4 regions of the Shewanella sp. SM87 genome follow, and region 4 is predicted to be linked to each of the others. Evidence: predicted binding sites of a transcription regulator. Region 4 holds the regulator's gene; each other region holds the start of a gene.
What was found. The regulator NrdR, encoded in region 4, represses ribonucleotide reductase genes. The targets are predictions, from matches to a motif close to AAACACNANATNTNGTGTTT.

Region 1: a site for NrdR is predicted at 1,571-1,590, ahead of nrdG (anaerobic ribonucleoside-triphosphate reductase activating protein). Genes of this name have one in related genera too.
Region 2: a site for NrdR is predicted at 1,397-1,416, ahead of nrdD (anaerobic ribonucleoside-triphosphate reductase). Genes of this name have one in related genera too.
Region 3: a site for NrdR is predicted at 1,521-1,540, ahead of nrdA (class 1a ribonucleoside-diphosphate reductase subunit alpha). Genes of this name have one in related genera too.

Annotation. Positions count from the first base shown of each region.
Region 1 covers NZ_JAKKSC010000007.1:90,489-93,677, forward strand. The annotation lists gene L5M11_RS07600 (nitrate/nitrite transporter) at 1-901, shown strand, start outside; gene L5M11_RS07605 (putative zinc-binding protein) at 979-1,365, shown strand; gene nrdG (anaerobic ribonucleoside-triphosphate reductase activating protein) at 1,613-2,092, shown strand; gene nrdD (anaerobic ribonucleoside-triphosphate reductase) at 2,079-3,189, shown strand, end outside.
Region 2 covers NZ_JAKKSC010000026.1:24,501-27,689, forward strand. The annotation lists gene L5M11_RS17900 (MarR family winged helix-turn-helix transcriptional regulator) at 1-377, shown strand, start outside; gene L5M11_RS17905 (hypothetical protein) at 497-1,186, shown strand; gene nrdD (anaerobic ribonucleoside-triphosphate reductase) at 1,448-3,189, shown strand, end outside.
Region 3 covers NZ_JAKKSC010000008.1:60,283-63,471, reverse strand. The annotation lists gene nrdA (class 1a ribonucleoside-diphosphate reductase subunit alpha) at 1-1,366, opposite strand, end outside; gene L5M11_RS08335 (HAD family hydrolase) at 1,870-2,541, opposite strand; gene ubiG (bifunctional 2-polyprenyl-6-hydroxyphenol methylase/3-demethylubiquinol 3-O-methyltransferase UbiG) at 2,543-3,189, opposite strand, start outside.
Region 4 covers NZ_JAKKSC010000002.1:209,512-212,700, forward strand. The annotation lists gene glyA (serine hydroxymethyltransferase) at 68-1,321, shown strand; gene nrdR (transcriptional regulator NrdR) at 1,526-1,975, shown strand; gene ribD (bifunctional diaminohydroxyphosphoribosylaminopyrimidine deaminase/5-amino-6-(5-phosphoribosylamino)uracil reductase RibD) at 2,085-3,189, shown strand, end outside.

The DNA.
Region 1 (3,189 bases), on a different contig from region 4:
TAATGCTGGGCTGGGTAACTTAGGCGTATCGGGCATGCAATTAATTGCCCCTTTAGTGATATCTGCCAGTGTGTTTGGCGGTTTAGAAGGAGAGCCTCTCACCCTCGTATTGCAAAACAGTGAAACACATTCGGTGTGGTTGCAAAACGCAGCGTTTATCTGGGTGCCATTTATCATTATTGGCTCCATTGCGGCGTGGTTTGGCATGAATGATATTACGGATGCTAAATCTTCATTTAAGGAGCAAGCCGTCGTCTTTAAACGTCATCATACTTGGCTAATGTGCTGGCTTTATTTAGGAACTTTTGGCAGCTTTATTGGTTTTGCTGCAGGTTTCCCATTGTTATCGGGTATGTTATTCCCAGATGTCGATCCCGTTAAGTTTGCCTTTATCGGTCCACTTGCAGGTGCATTAGCCAGGCCTATCGGCGGTAAATTAGCCGATAAATTTGGCGGCGCCCAAGTGACGCTATGGAATTTTTTCTTCATGGCGTTAGGCGTTGTCGGTGTGCTGTATTTCTTACCGCATGACGGTGCTGCGGGTAATTTTGGCGGCTTCTTCGGTATGTTTGTTTTGCTCTTTATCACCACAGGCATTGGTAATGGTTCAACGTTCCGTATGGTGCCAGTGATGTTTTTAACCCTTAGGCAAAAAGCATTAGGTAAAGGCATGGAAAAACAAGCCGAAATCGAAGGAAACCGAGAGTCCGCAGCAGTTTTAGGCTTTATTTCTGCCATTGCTGCCTATGGCGGATTTTTTATTCCCAAATCCTATGGCACCGCAATGAGCTTAACTGGAGCGGTAGATACCGCGCTCTATGGGTTTATCCTGTTTTACGCCAGTTGTGTGGTTATCACTTGGTGGTTCTACGCTAGACGTAACGCAGAGATCCCTTGCTAACTGTTAGCTAAACAATGGTAGGCATGCCGATTTAGGGTGCCTATCATCGACATTCACTTTTTTACAAAGGTGCCAACATGACAAAATTATCGACGAATAAACCCTTGGTTTATGCCTGCTCCGGCTGCTCAAATGTCGCACAATTAGCTAATGATGTGGCACTGACCCTTGATCGTTCAGGCGTGATGCAAATGTCATGTATCGCGGGCGTTGGAGGGAATATAAAATCGATTGTCAGACTGGCTAAATCTGGACGCCCCATATTGGCACTTGATGGTTGTAAGCTCAATTGCGTTAAAAATAGCTTAGCGCTACAGCAAATTGTACCCACCTGGCACATAGAGCTCACCCAATTGGGCTATAAAAAACAACAGCAAATTGATTGCGATCTGGCTGATAGTTACCGTTTGTTACAACATATCCATCAAAAAATTATTCATATTCCTCAATGTAAACTTAATTAGTCTAACCATTATTTACACTGCTGCTGTTTTATTTAAAATCTGGAACCTACTGTAAATAAGCTAAGTTTAATACAGCTTAAACAAGCACTTATTTACAGCCATTCACCCGTGTTATCTGCTTCACTCCCCCAAGATTAACCTCATCGCATTAATCCTCAATAGTTTGATCTTGATCAAACTATTATTTGCCTATCCCGATATTATAAAACACAATATATAGTTGATTAAAATAAAATGGACACAACATATGGTGGTTATTACATTTAATAGCTTTGCACCACAGATCTGTTTTCAAGAGGTTCCTGATGAGGTGTCGTTAGCATTTACCATCACAGGTTGCCCACTACGTTGCCAAGGATGTCATAGCCAAGATACTTGGGATCCAGAAACGGGTATTCAGTTAAATAATGATAATTTTCAACATTATTTAACACGTTATCAGGGACTGGTGAGTTGTGTTTTATTTTTTGGTGGCGAATGGAACCCCGCTGCATTACTCGACAAGTTATCACTGGCAAAAAAACACGGTCTTAAAACCTGTCTCTACACTGGAAAAACCAAGGTATCACAGCATCTAATTGCACAGTTGGATTACCTCAAAACGGGGGCTTGGCGACCAAATCAAGGAGGATTAGAAAAGGAAAAAACTAATCAACGCTTTATTGAACTCGCAACGGGAAACCTACTCAACTTTAAATTTAGGGAACATCACCATGCCATCTCTTAACCCACAGCAATTACAAAAAAAATTAGCTTTTATTAAGCAATATCAACAATCCAATAATGCCGCTGATGCTTCGCATTTAGATGCGAATGCAAATGTGACTCATAAGAACATTGCCACCTTAGAAACCGAGTTAATGAAAGATTATTTTATTGATATTAATCGTGAATTAGTAAAACAAAAAATAACTGAATTATATGGTGTAGATTTAGCGAAAGAATACGAGAGACAAATAACAGAACATGAAATTTACGTTCATGATGAAACCAGTTTAAAACCCTATTGTGCTTCTATTTCAATGTACCCATTTTTACTCAGCGGATTAACTCAATTAGGCGGCGAATCACAAGCGCCAAAACACTTAGAGTCTTTTTGTGGCAGCTTTGTTAATTTAGTATTTGCTATCAGCGCGCAATTTGCTGGCGCAATTGCGACTGTCGAATTTTTAATGTATTTCGATTATTTTGCCCGTAAAGATTTTGGAGATGATTATCTCACCGAGCATAAACACGCAATAGAGAACCACCTGCAACACGTTGTGTATGCGTTAAATCAACCTGCAGCAGCAAGAGGATACCAAAGTGTATTTTGGAATATCTCTCTTTATGATCAATATTATTTTGAAGCCATGTTTGGGCAATTTGTATTTCCTGACTTTACCCCGCCAGATTGGCACTCTTTAAAGCAGTTACAAGTTTTTTTCTTAGATTGGTTTAATCAAGAACGGAATAAAGCCATTTTAACCTTTCCAGTGATCACCGCGGCGATGTTAACCGTTGATGATAAAGTTAAAGATACGGAGTTTGCCCATGTTTGTGCCAAAAATATGAGCGAAGGCGGTGCATTTTTTATTTATCAATCCAAAAATGCTGACTCTTTAGCCTCATGCTGTCGTTTACGGAATGAAATAAGCGATCACACCTTCTCCTACAGCTTAGGTGCTGGCGGCGTCGCCACGGGTTCAATTAATGTTATCACTATTAATATGAATCGATTAATCCAAGATAAACGCGATCTTAAAATCGAGGTTGAAAAGGTTCATCAATATCAGATTGCCTATCGTAAGCTAATGGAAGAACAATTAGCCAATGGCATGCTGC
Region 2 (3,189 bases), on a different contig from region 4:
CGAGCAATGCATTAGTGCGTGCTTATCGGCCTCTACTCGAGGCATACGAGTTAACTTTCCCTCAATATTTAGTGATGCAAACCCTGTGGCGTCAAAATGGCTGTAGCCAAACCCAGCTATCAATGGCGACTAAACTCGATATGGGAACCCTAACGCCAATCGTCAAGCGGTTAGAGTTGAAGGGGTTGATTACGCGATTAGCCTGCGTTGAAGATGAGCGGAAAAAGCTGATCACTCTGACAAGTCAAGGAGAGGGTATCAGGCACGAAGCTCTTGCCTTGAAGCAAACCTTGCTTGATAAAGTGCAGATGGACGCTGAGGCACTCGATTTACTAAGGCGGCAATGTCTTGCCTTGATCGAAGATATACAGTCCTAGATATAAGTTGGTTTATGCATAGTGATGCTATTAACTCAGGATCTGCACAGATTAATACTTGATTGGCTTAGTTTTTGCTTTAAAACCGTCATTGAGTCTTAGACGCCGAATTTTTGACGATGAATTCTATTTTAAATGCCTTTAATCTTAATCGCAGCAGTGCCAGTATCGCCGATGCCTATGGTGCCAATAGCCAAAAGACGAGCACGGCTAAAACCGATACTACGATAGAAACAAATAAAACGCAGACGGATGCTACCAAACCCGATAACGGTAAAACCGATGAGATAGCGCTGTCGCCAAGGGCGCAACGCGCACAGAAAATTCAATCGATGGCGAAGGATTTTTTTGCCGATGGTCAATTTGGCGTCGCCGATATTCCCGCATTGGTGTCGCGCTTACAAAAAGATGGCATTTTATCGGATGTGCAACTCGAGCGTTTATCGAAAAACGGTATTACAGTGCCGAGCACAACGACGCCGACTAAACAATCGTTGCAAGATTTTTTAGATGATGAAATCAAATCATTAGCTAAAAAATCACCCAATAATCCTCTTATCAATACCTTAGTTGATGCTAAGAGCGTCTTAACCAATATGGATGATGCTCAGTCGCCGGTGCTAGCCCAGAAGGCCACGAAAGTCCTTAGCCAATTGACGGATTATTTGAATTCCGAACCTCCGCTTACGGATGCTCAAAAGCAGCAGTGGCAGGGGCTAAAATCTATGATGCAACTCGCTTCATCTATGGGGGCGCATCAATCTGCATCGGGCCAACTCAGTAGTTATCTTGCGCTTGCTAAACGTTAATTCACATCCATAGTGCGTGATAAACACAAATTGTCACGCATTCAACTAGCTGGGTTTAATCAGCAGGTCAAGGCGCAATTTTCAGATAATTGGGCCTAGCTGCAGTTCTTGTTTGTTCTTTTATTTCATCCTAAAAACTATGATCTGGATCATGGACTCCTTACCGTCATTGTAGCCTAATGCTCTACATATTGTGTTTTATGCTTTTAAAATCACTAGATGTAGTGTTAATTTTTAGGCGAGATGGAGAGGAACTGAACAATGCCAGTCGTAATTAAGCGTGATGGTTGCCGCACACCTTTTGATGAAACAAGGATAAGGGATGCAGTGAATGCCGCTGCAAACTCAGTTGGAATAGAGGATGGCGACTATGCAGCGACAGTGGCAGCGTGTATCAGTCAGAGCGTCGCGCCATTAGCTGAAGTCGATATCCACCATCTACAAGATGCGGTTGAGAATTTACTGATGGAAGGGCCGTACAAGTCCCTGGCGCGGGTGTATATCGAATACCGTCACGACAGAGATGTGTGCCGTGAAGCGACCAGTAAACTCAACCTCGAAATCCGTGGTTTAGTTGAGCAAAGCAATGCGGCTTTACTCAATGAAAATGCTAATAAAGATTCAAAAGTCATTCCTACTCAGCGGGATTTACTCGCGGGCATAGTCGCCAAACATTACGCCAAGAGTCATATTTTGCCAAAGGATGTGGTCGCTGCCCATGAAGCGGGCGAGATCCATTACCACGACCTAGATTACTCTCCGTTTTTCCCGATGTTTAACTGCATGTTGATTGATTTAGCTGGCATGTTGACCCACGGCTTTAAAATGGGTAATGCCGAAATTGAAACCCCTAAGTCTATTTCAACAGCGACAGCGGTGACCGCGCAGATTATTGCCCAAGTGGCGAGTCATATCTATGGCGGAACTACTATCAACCGTATCGATGAAGTGTTAGCGCCATTTGTCGCTAAGAGCTACGACAAGCATTACCAAATTGCCCTGAATTGGAAGATTACCGACGCCAAAGCCTTTGCCACGGCGCAAACTGAAAAAGAATGTCACGATGCATTCCAGTCTTTGGAATATGAGGTCAATACTTTACACACCGCCAATGGCCAAACACCGTTCGTGACCTTTGGGTTTGGTTTAGGTACGTCGTGGGAATCACGCTTAATTCAGCAATCTATGCTCAAAGTGCGGATGGCGGGATTGGGTAAAAATCGCAAGACGGCAGTATTCCCTAAGCTAGTGTTTGCGATTCGCGATGGTATTAATCATAAAGCGGGCGATTGCAATTACGATGTAAAACAGATGGCGCTCAAATGCGCGACAATGCGCATGTATCCCGACATTCTCAACTACGAGCAAGTCGAGAAAGTGACCGGTTCATTTAAAACCCCAATGGGCTGCCGTAGCTTTTTAGGCACCTATGAAGAAAATGGCGAGCTTGTGCATGAAGGGCGCAATAATTTGGGAGTGGTCAGTTTAAACCTGCCGCGGATTGCCTTAGAAGCCAATGGCGATGAAGCTGAATTTTATCGCATTTTAGATGACAGATTAGTATTAGCTCGTAAAGCACTGGATACCCGTATTGAGCGACTGAACGGTGTTAAAGCCCGCGTGGCACCTATCCTCTATATGGAAGGCGCCTGTGGTGTACGCTTGCGCGCTGATGATGATGTGGCGCAAATCTTTAAAAATGGCCGTGCGTCGATTTCACTCGGTTACATTGGACTGCATGAAACCATGAATGCACTCTATGGCCCCCAAACCCATGTATTTGATGATACACAATTGAGGGAAAAAGCCGTCGCTATTGTAGCCTATCTTAAAGCGGCCACGGATGCGTGGAAGGCCGAAACAGGTTATGGCTTTAGTCTGTATAGCACGCCAAGTGAGAGTCTCTGCAGCCGTTTTTGTAAACTGGATGCGAAGCAATTTGGGCTAGTCACAGGGGTGACGGACAAGGGCTATTACACTAATAGTTTCCACCTCGATGTGGA
Region 3 (3,189 bases), on a different contig from region 4:
CTGGATCATCGATGTTGTTCAATGGTTTAGTCGGCAGGGCGATTTCAAGACACAGGTTAGACTGTCTGATCGGCGCGACTTTTGAATCGAACGGGCTGTGAGTGTTGCAGTGATCCACGTTCTGAATGTAGATACGGCCCGTTGAAGCACGCTCTTGCATCATCAGTGAAAACAGCTCAACTGCTTTTATCGTTTTCTTACGAATGTTGCTGTCTTGCTCATATTGCAGATATAAACGTTCGAATTCGTTTTGATCTTCAAAGAAAGCATCGTACAAGCCAGGTACGTCAGATGGGCTAAATAAACTGATGTTTTCGCCTTTGATCAGACGTTGATACATGACTTTGTTCAACTGCACACCGTAGTCTAAATGACGGATACGGTTGTCTTCGACGCCGCGGTTATTTTTCAATACCAGCAGAGATTCGACTTCTAAGTGCCAAATAGGGTAGAACAGGGTCGCAGCACCGCCACGCACGCCGCCTTGAGAGCACGACTTCACTGCGGTTTGGAAATACTTATAGAAAGGTAAGCAGCCTGTGTGGAAGGCTTCACCACCACGGATTGGGCTACCTAAGGCACGAATACGACCGGCGTTAATACCGATACCCGCACGTTGGCTGACGTATTTCACGATAGACGAAGCGGTCGCGTTGATAGAATCTAAGCTGTCACCACATTCGATCAGTACGCAAGAGCTAAACTGACGCGTTGGGGTGCGCACACCGGCCATAATTGGCGTTGGCAGCGACAGTTTAAAAGTTGATACCGCGTCATAGAAATCTTTAACGTATTTCAGGCGCGTCTCTTTTGGATAACGGGCAAACAAGCAAGCCGCGACCAAAATGTAAAGGAACTGCGCGCTCTCATAGATTTCGTGGGTCACACGGTTTTGAACTAAATATTTGCCTTCAAGCTGTTTTACCGCTGCGTAAGAGAAGTCCATATCGCGCCAATGGTCGATATAGGTATCCATCACATCCAGCTCTTCGCGGGTGTAATCTCTTAAAATGTGTTGGTCGTATTTACCCAGCTCAACCAATTTAGTCACGTGAGCATACAATGCGGGCGGCTCAAACTGACCGAAGGCCTTCTTACGCAAATGAAACACCGCTAAACGGGCAGCGAGGAACTGATAGTCCGGTGATTCTGGAGAAATTAAATCTGCCGCAGCCTTGATAATGGTTTCATGGATAGCTTCGGTTGGGATGCCATCGAAAAACTGTAGGTGCGAGCGAAGTTCAACTTCCGAAACAGAAACGTTTTTTAATCCCTTGGCTGCCCAAGTAATTACGCGGTGTATTTTTTCGAGATCGATATTCTCACGATCGCCACAGCGTTTTGTGACTGTCATAGTGCTATTCATTTGGAGATAGGCCTTGGTTCTTATATGTATTTAGGTGAGCAAAATCACCGTACGTATCCTTGTAAAACAATCAATAATCGTCCCTTAAATACAGCTGACTGGTTAAAAACGAGTCAATTAAGCGGCGAGCTTCTAGTGTGTCTGATTGTTACCTATACACAAGATATGGTGTTTTAAATTATATGGGATACAAGATAGTGAGGTTTGCCCCTATTTGCAAGTCTGAATTCAGGGGACATCTTGTGGATAACGTGAGGATAAACTTTTGCGTTAGTAACGACTAACCTTGAAGCTCAATTTCAGGTTAGCGTGTCACACTCATGGGGGATTTTTAGGCGATCTTTTTCTTTAGATCGCGTTCGCTCACGAGTGCCGATCTTTTATGCGCCTGACTTTTTCCGTGGGTCATAAATAGTATGCTGACACACTGATGTCCGTCAGTGAAGTTACGTATTGGATGCCTTATTCGTGAGCATTGTAGGCGCTGTTTTTGGTTGATATTGTTAAGCCAATGCTTCGATTAGTGCTTGATGTAGCTCAGTTGGGTTCGCAAAATGCGCGTGCGCTGGCCATTGCAACGGCTTGTCGTTCACGCCCAGATAACCCCATAGGGCCACGCCGCCTAACATGCCAGCAGCCTTGGCCGCGAGCAAATCTCGCTCGGCATCTCCAAGATACAAAATCTGCTCTGGAGCACAGTTCAGTTGTTGTGCGCCTAACAGCATAGGTGCAGTGTGGGGTTTTGGGTGTTTTGTAGAATCGCCACTGATGATAACGGGCATACGCAAGTGTAAATTCAGTTTTCGCAATAAGGGACGGGTAAACCGGGCTGGCTTGTTGGTGATCACCCCAAACGGCAGCTGAGTTAACTCGAGCCAGTCGAGTAATGCCGCTATGCCTGTAAATAGTGCACAGTGATCGCCATTAATGCGCTGATAGTGGGCGAGCAGTCCTTGCTGTACTTGAGATCGAAGATCTTCTGCCGCATCAGGGATCGCGGCATCGACTAAGGCAAAACTGCCGTGGGATGCGGCGTAGCGCATGGCCGCTAACGGCTGCGCGGCGATGCCGACGTCTTGAAGGCTTAAATTAAGGGCCTGCACCAGATCCGGCGCGGTATCGGCTAAAGTGCCGTCGAGATCGAACAGTACGCCTTTGATCTGTGCCAGACTCATATTAATCAACCTTACGCGTCGCTATCATGTAATTTACATCAACCTTAGGCGTGTATTTGAAAATGCCCGTCAACGGGTTGTAGCTGATGCCTAATGCATCGGTACAGATCAGATCTGTATTGTCCACAAGCTCAATCAGCTCAGAAGGCTTAATGAATTTTTTATGCTCGTGGGTGCCAACTGGCAGCATCTTCAGCAAATATTCCGCGCCTAAAATGGTATACACATAGGATTTAATGTTGCGGTTGATGGTGGAGAAAAACACAAAACCACCGGGTTTGACCATGCCACAGCAAGCTTTGATCACAGATTGTGGATCGGGCACATGCTCCAGCATTTCCATGCAGGTCACCACATCGTAGTAAGCTTGATGATCTTGGCTGTGGGCCTCGGCGGTATTTTTTACATAATTTATGTTTACGCCGGTTTCGAGGGCGTGAAGGCGGGCGACTTCGAGGGGCTCATCACCCATGTCGAGACCATCAACCTCGGCGCCGATGCGGGCCATGCTTTCAGATAAAATCCCGCCGCCGCAACCGACATCGAGCACTTTCTTGCCAAAAATACCGCCTGCGGTTTGGTCGATATAGTTTAAGCGCAGCGGGTTTAATAGATGCAGCGGCTTAAATTCGCCGTTGAGATCCCACC
Region 4 (3,189 bases):
TTGTGACCGCGTTCCGAGTAGAATACCGCGCAACCCTACCTATAAGAATTGGCAGCTGGAGTAAGCAATGCTGAAAAAAGATATGAATATCGCAGATTATGATCCGGAACTGTTTAACGCAATTCAGAATGAAACTCTGCGTCAAGAAGAGCATATTGAGCTGATTGCTTCTGAAAACTACACCAGTCCACGCGTGATGGAAGCGCAAGGTTCACAGTTAACCAATAAGTACGCTGAAGGCTATCCAGGCAAGCGTTACTACGGTGGTTGTGAGTATGTGGACGTAGTTGAAACCTTAGCGATTGAACGTGCTAAACAACTGTTTGGCGCAACTTACGCTAACGTACAACCTCATTCAGGTTCACAGGCAAACAGCGCGGTTTACATGGCATTGTTAAAACCTGGCGATACCGTACTGGGCATGAACTTAGCTCATGGTGGTCACTTGACCCACGGTTCTCCGGTTAACTTCTCTGGCAAACTGTACAACATCATTCCTTACGGTATCGACGAGTCTGGCAAAATCGACTACGACGAGATGGAGCGTATTGCCTTAGAACACAAGCCTAAGATGATGATCGGCGGTTTCTCTGCCTATTCAGGTATCGTTGATTGGGCAAAAATGCGTGAAATCGCAGACAAAATCGGTGCTTATTTATTTGTCGATATGGCACACGTTGCCGGTCTTATTGCTGCGGGCGTTTATCCAAACCCAGTACCACACGCGCATGTTGTGACATCTACGACCCACAAAACCTTAGCGGGTCCTCGTGGTGGCGTGATCCTATCTGCTGCTGACGATGAAGACTTGTACAAAAAGTTGAATTCTGCGGTATTCCCAGGCGGTCAAGGTGGCCCATTGATGCACGTTATCGCCGGTAAAGCGGTGGCGTTCAAAGAAGCCCTAGAGCCAGAATTTAAAGTGTACCAACAGCAAGTGGTTAACAACGCTAAAGCTATGGTTGAAGTGTTCCTTGAGCGCGGTTACAAAATCGTCTCTGGCGGAACCAGCAACCACTTAATGCTAGTTGACCTGATTGGTCGTGACTTAACGGGTAAAGAAGCCGATGCCGCCTTAGGTAGCGCTAACATTACCGTGAACAAAAACTCAGTGCCAAACGACCCACGTTCACCCTTTGTGACCTCAGGTGTGCGTATCGGTACGCCAGCCATTACGCGCCGCGGCTTTAAAGAAGCGGAATCGAAAGAGCTGACTGGCTGGATTTGTGACATCCTTGATGATGCAAGTAATCCTGTAGTGATTGAGCGTGTTAAGGGCCAAGTACTGGCACTGTGTGCACGTTTCCCTGTTTACGGTTAATCTGTAAATAGTCTCCTTTTTGTGGTGCTGAGCCTAACAAGCATCAGGTGGTTAACCTCAGCCCATAAATAGGATAAAATCCCATGGCCGCATTAAGCGGCCATTTTTATTGGTAAAATCTTAGGCTTAAATCCATAGCGTTTGACTGAGATTTAACAGGTAAACCTATTAACGCTTTACGACCATTCACTGGCAGGAGGCTCAATGCATTGTCCATTTTGTAGCGCGACAGATACTAAAGTCATCGATTCCCGATTAGTGGCAGAAGGCCACCAAGTGCGCCGTCGCCGAGAATGCACCGAATGTCATGAAAGATTTACCACCTTCGAAGGCGCCGAATTAGTCATGCCTAGGGTGATTAAGCGCGATGGTTCACGCCAACCCTTCGATGAAGAAAAACTCCAAGGTGGCATGTTGCGCGCCGTTGAAAAACGTCCCGTATCTATGGATGAAATCGAGCAAGCACTCAGCAAAATCAAGTCTACTCTGCGCGCCACTGGCGAGCGGGAAGTGCCGTCAGAAATGGTGGGTAACTTAATGATGGAGCAATTGATGAGCCTCGATAAAGTCGCCTACATACGTTTCGCTTCTGTGTACCGTGCCTTCGAAGACGTGTCTGAATTTGGCGAAGCCATCGCCAAACTGCAAAAGTAGTTATTCAGCTTTTGTCGCCTAAAAAGGCAGGCGTGCAGTTGCTAACAGCATGAAAAGAAAGATTTTATAAGACTGGTGAAAGCCGAAACCTTTAACAACAGGGTTGAACATGAGCTTGAACATAAGTTGGTCCGTACTCGATACCCAAATGATGAGCCGCGCGATTCAATTGGCGCGCAAAGGCTTTTACACCACGAGACCCAATCCCAGTGTGGGCTGCGTTATCGTTAACGATAACCAAATCATCGGTGAAGGTTATCATCAAAAAGCGGGTGAGCCCCACGCCGAAGTGCACGCACTACGTATGGCTGGTGAACATGCCCGTGGCGCAACCGCCTATGTCACCCTAGAGCCCTGCAGTCATTATGGCCGCACGCCGCCCTGCGCCTTGGCGCTGATCAATATTGGCGTTAAGCGTGTGGTGGTGGCGGTTGAAGATCCTAATCCGCAAGTGGCTGGGCGCGGTATTAAAATGCTGCGCGACGCCGGTATTGAAGTGGATGTGGGATTACACCGTGATGAAGCCTATGCCTTGAATTTAGGCTTTATGAAGCGTATGGAATCAGGTTTACCTAGAGTCACTGTAAAATTAGCCGCGAGTCTCGATGGTAAAACTGCGCTGTCTAACGGTGTGTCTAAATGGATAACCGGTCCAGAATCTCGCCGCGACGTGCAGCGATTACGTTTACGTTCCTGCGCTTTGGTCACTGGGATTGAAACCATATTGGCGGACGATCCCTCACTCAATGTGCGTTATCAGGAACTTGGCAGCTTAAAAGACAGTGTAACCGAGGCGCAATTACTACAGCCATTAAGAGTCATACTCGACAGTCGCGCCCGTTTGCCGTTATCGGCCGCCTGCTTGACTATCGTATCGCCCATACTCTTGGTCTCGACCGTGGCTTATCCCGCAGACTTTCAAGCACAATTGCCCTCCCATGTGAGTTGCCTCGTGTTACCTGCAATTGCAGGTCGCGTCTCATTGCCTGAACTATTAAGCTATTTAGGCCAAAGTTGTAATCACGTGCTGGTGGAAGCGGGTGCAACCTTAGCGGGCGCATTTTTAGCGCAGGGTCTGGCCGATGAGTTAGTGCTGTACCAAGCGATGAAAATCCTCGGCGGGCAAGGGCGTAATCTGCTGCAGCTACCCGATTATCAAACCATGGCGCAAATTCCTGCATTAATGTTGGTCGATGAGCGCAAATTAGGGCCAG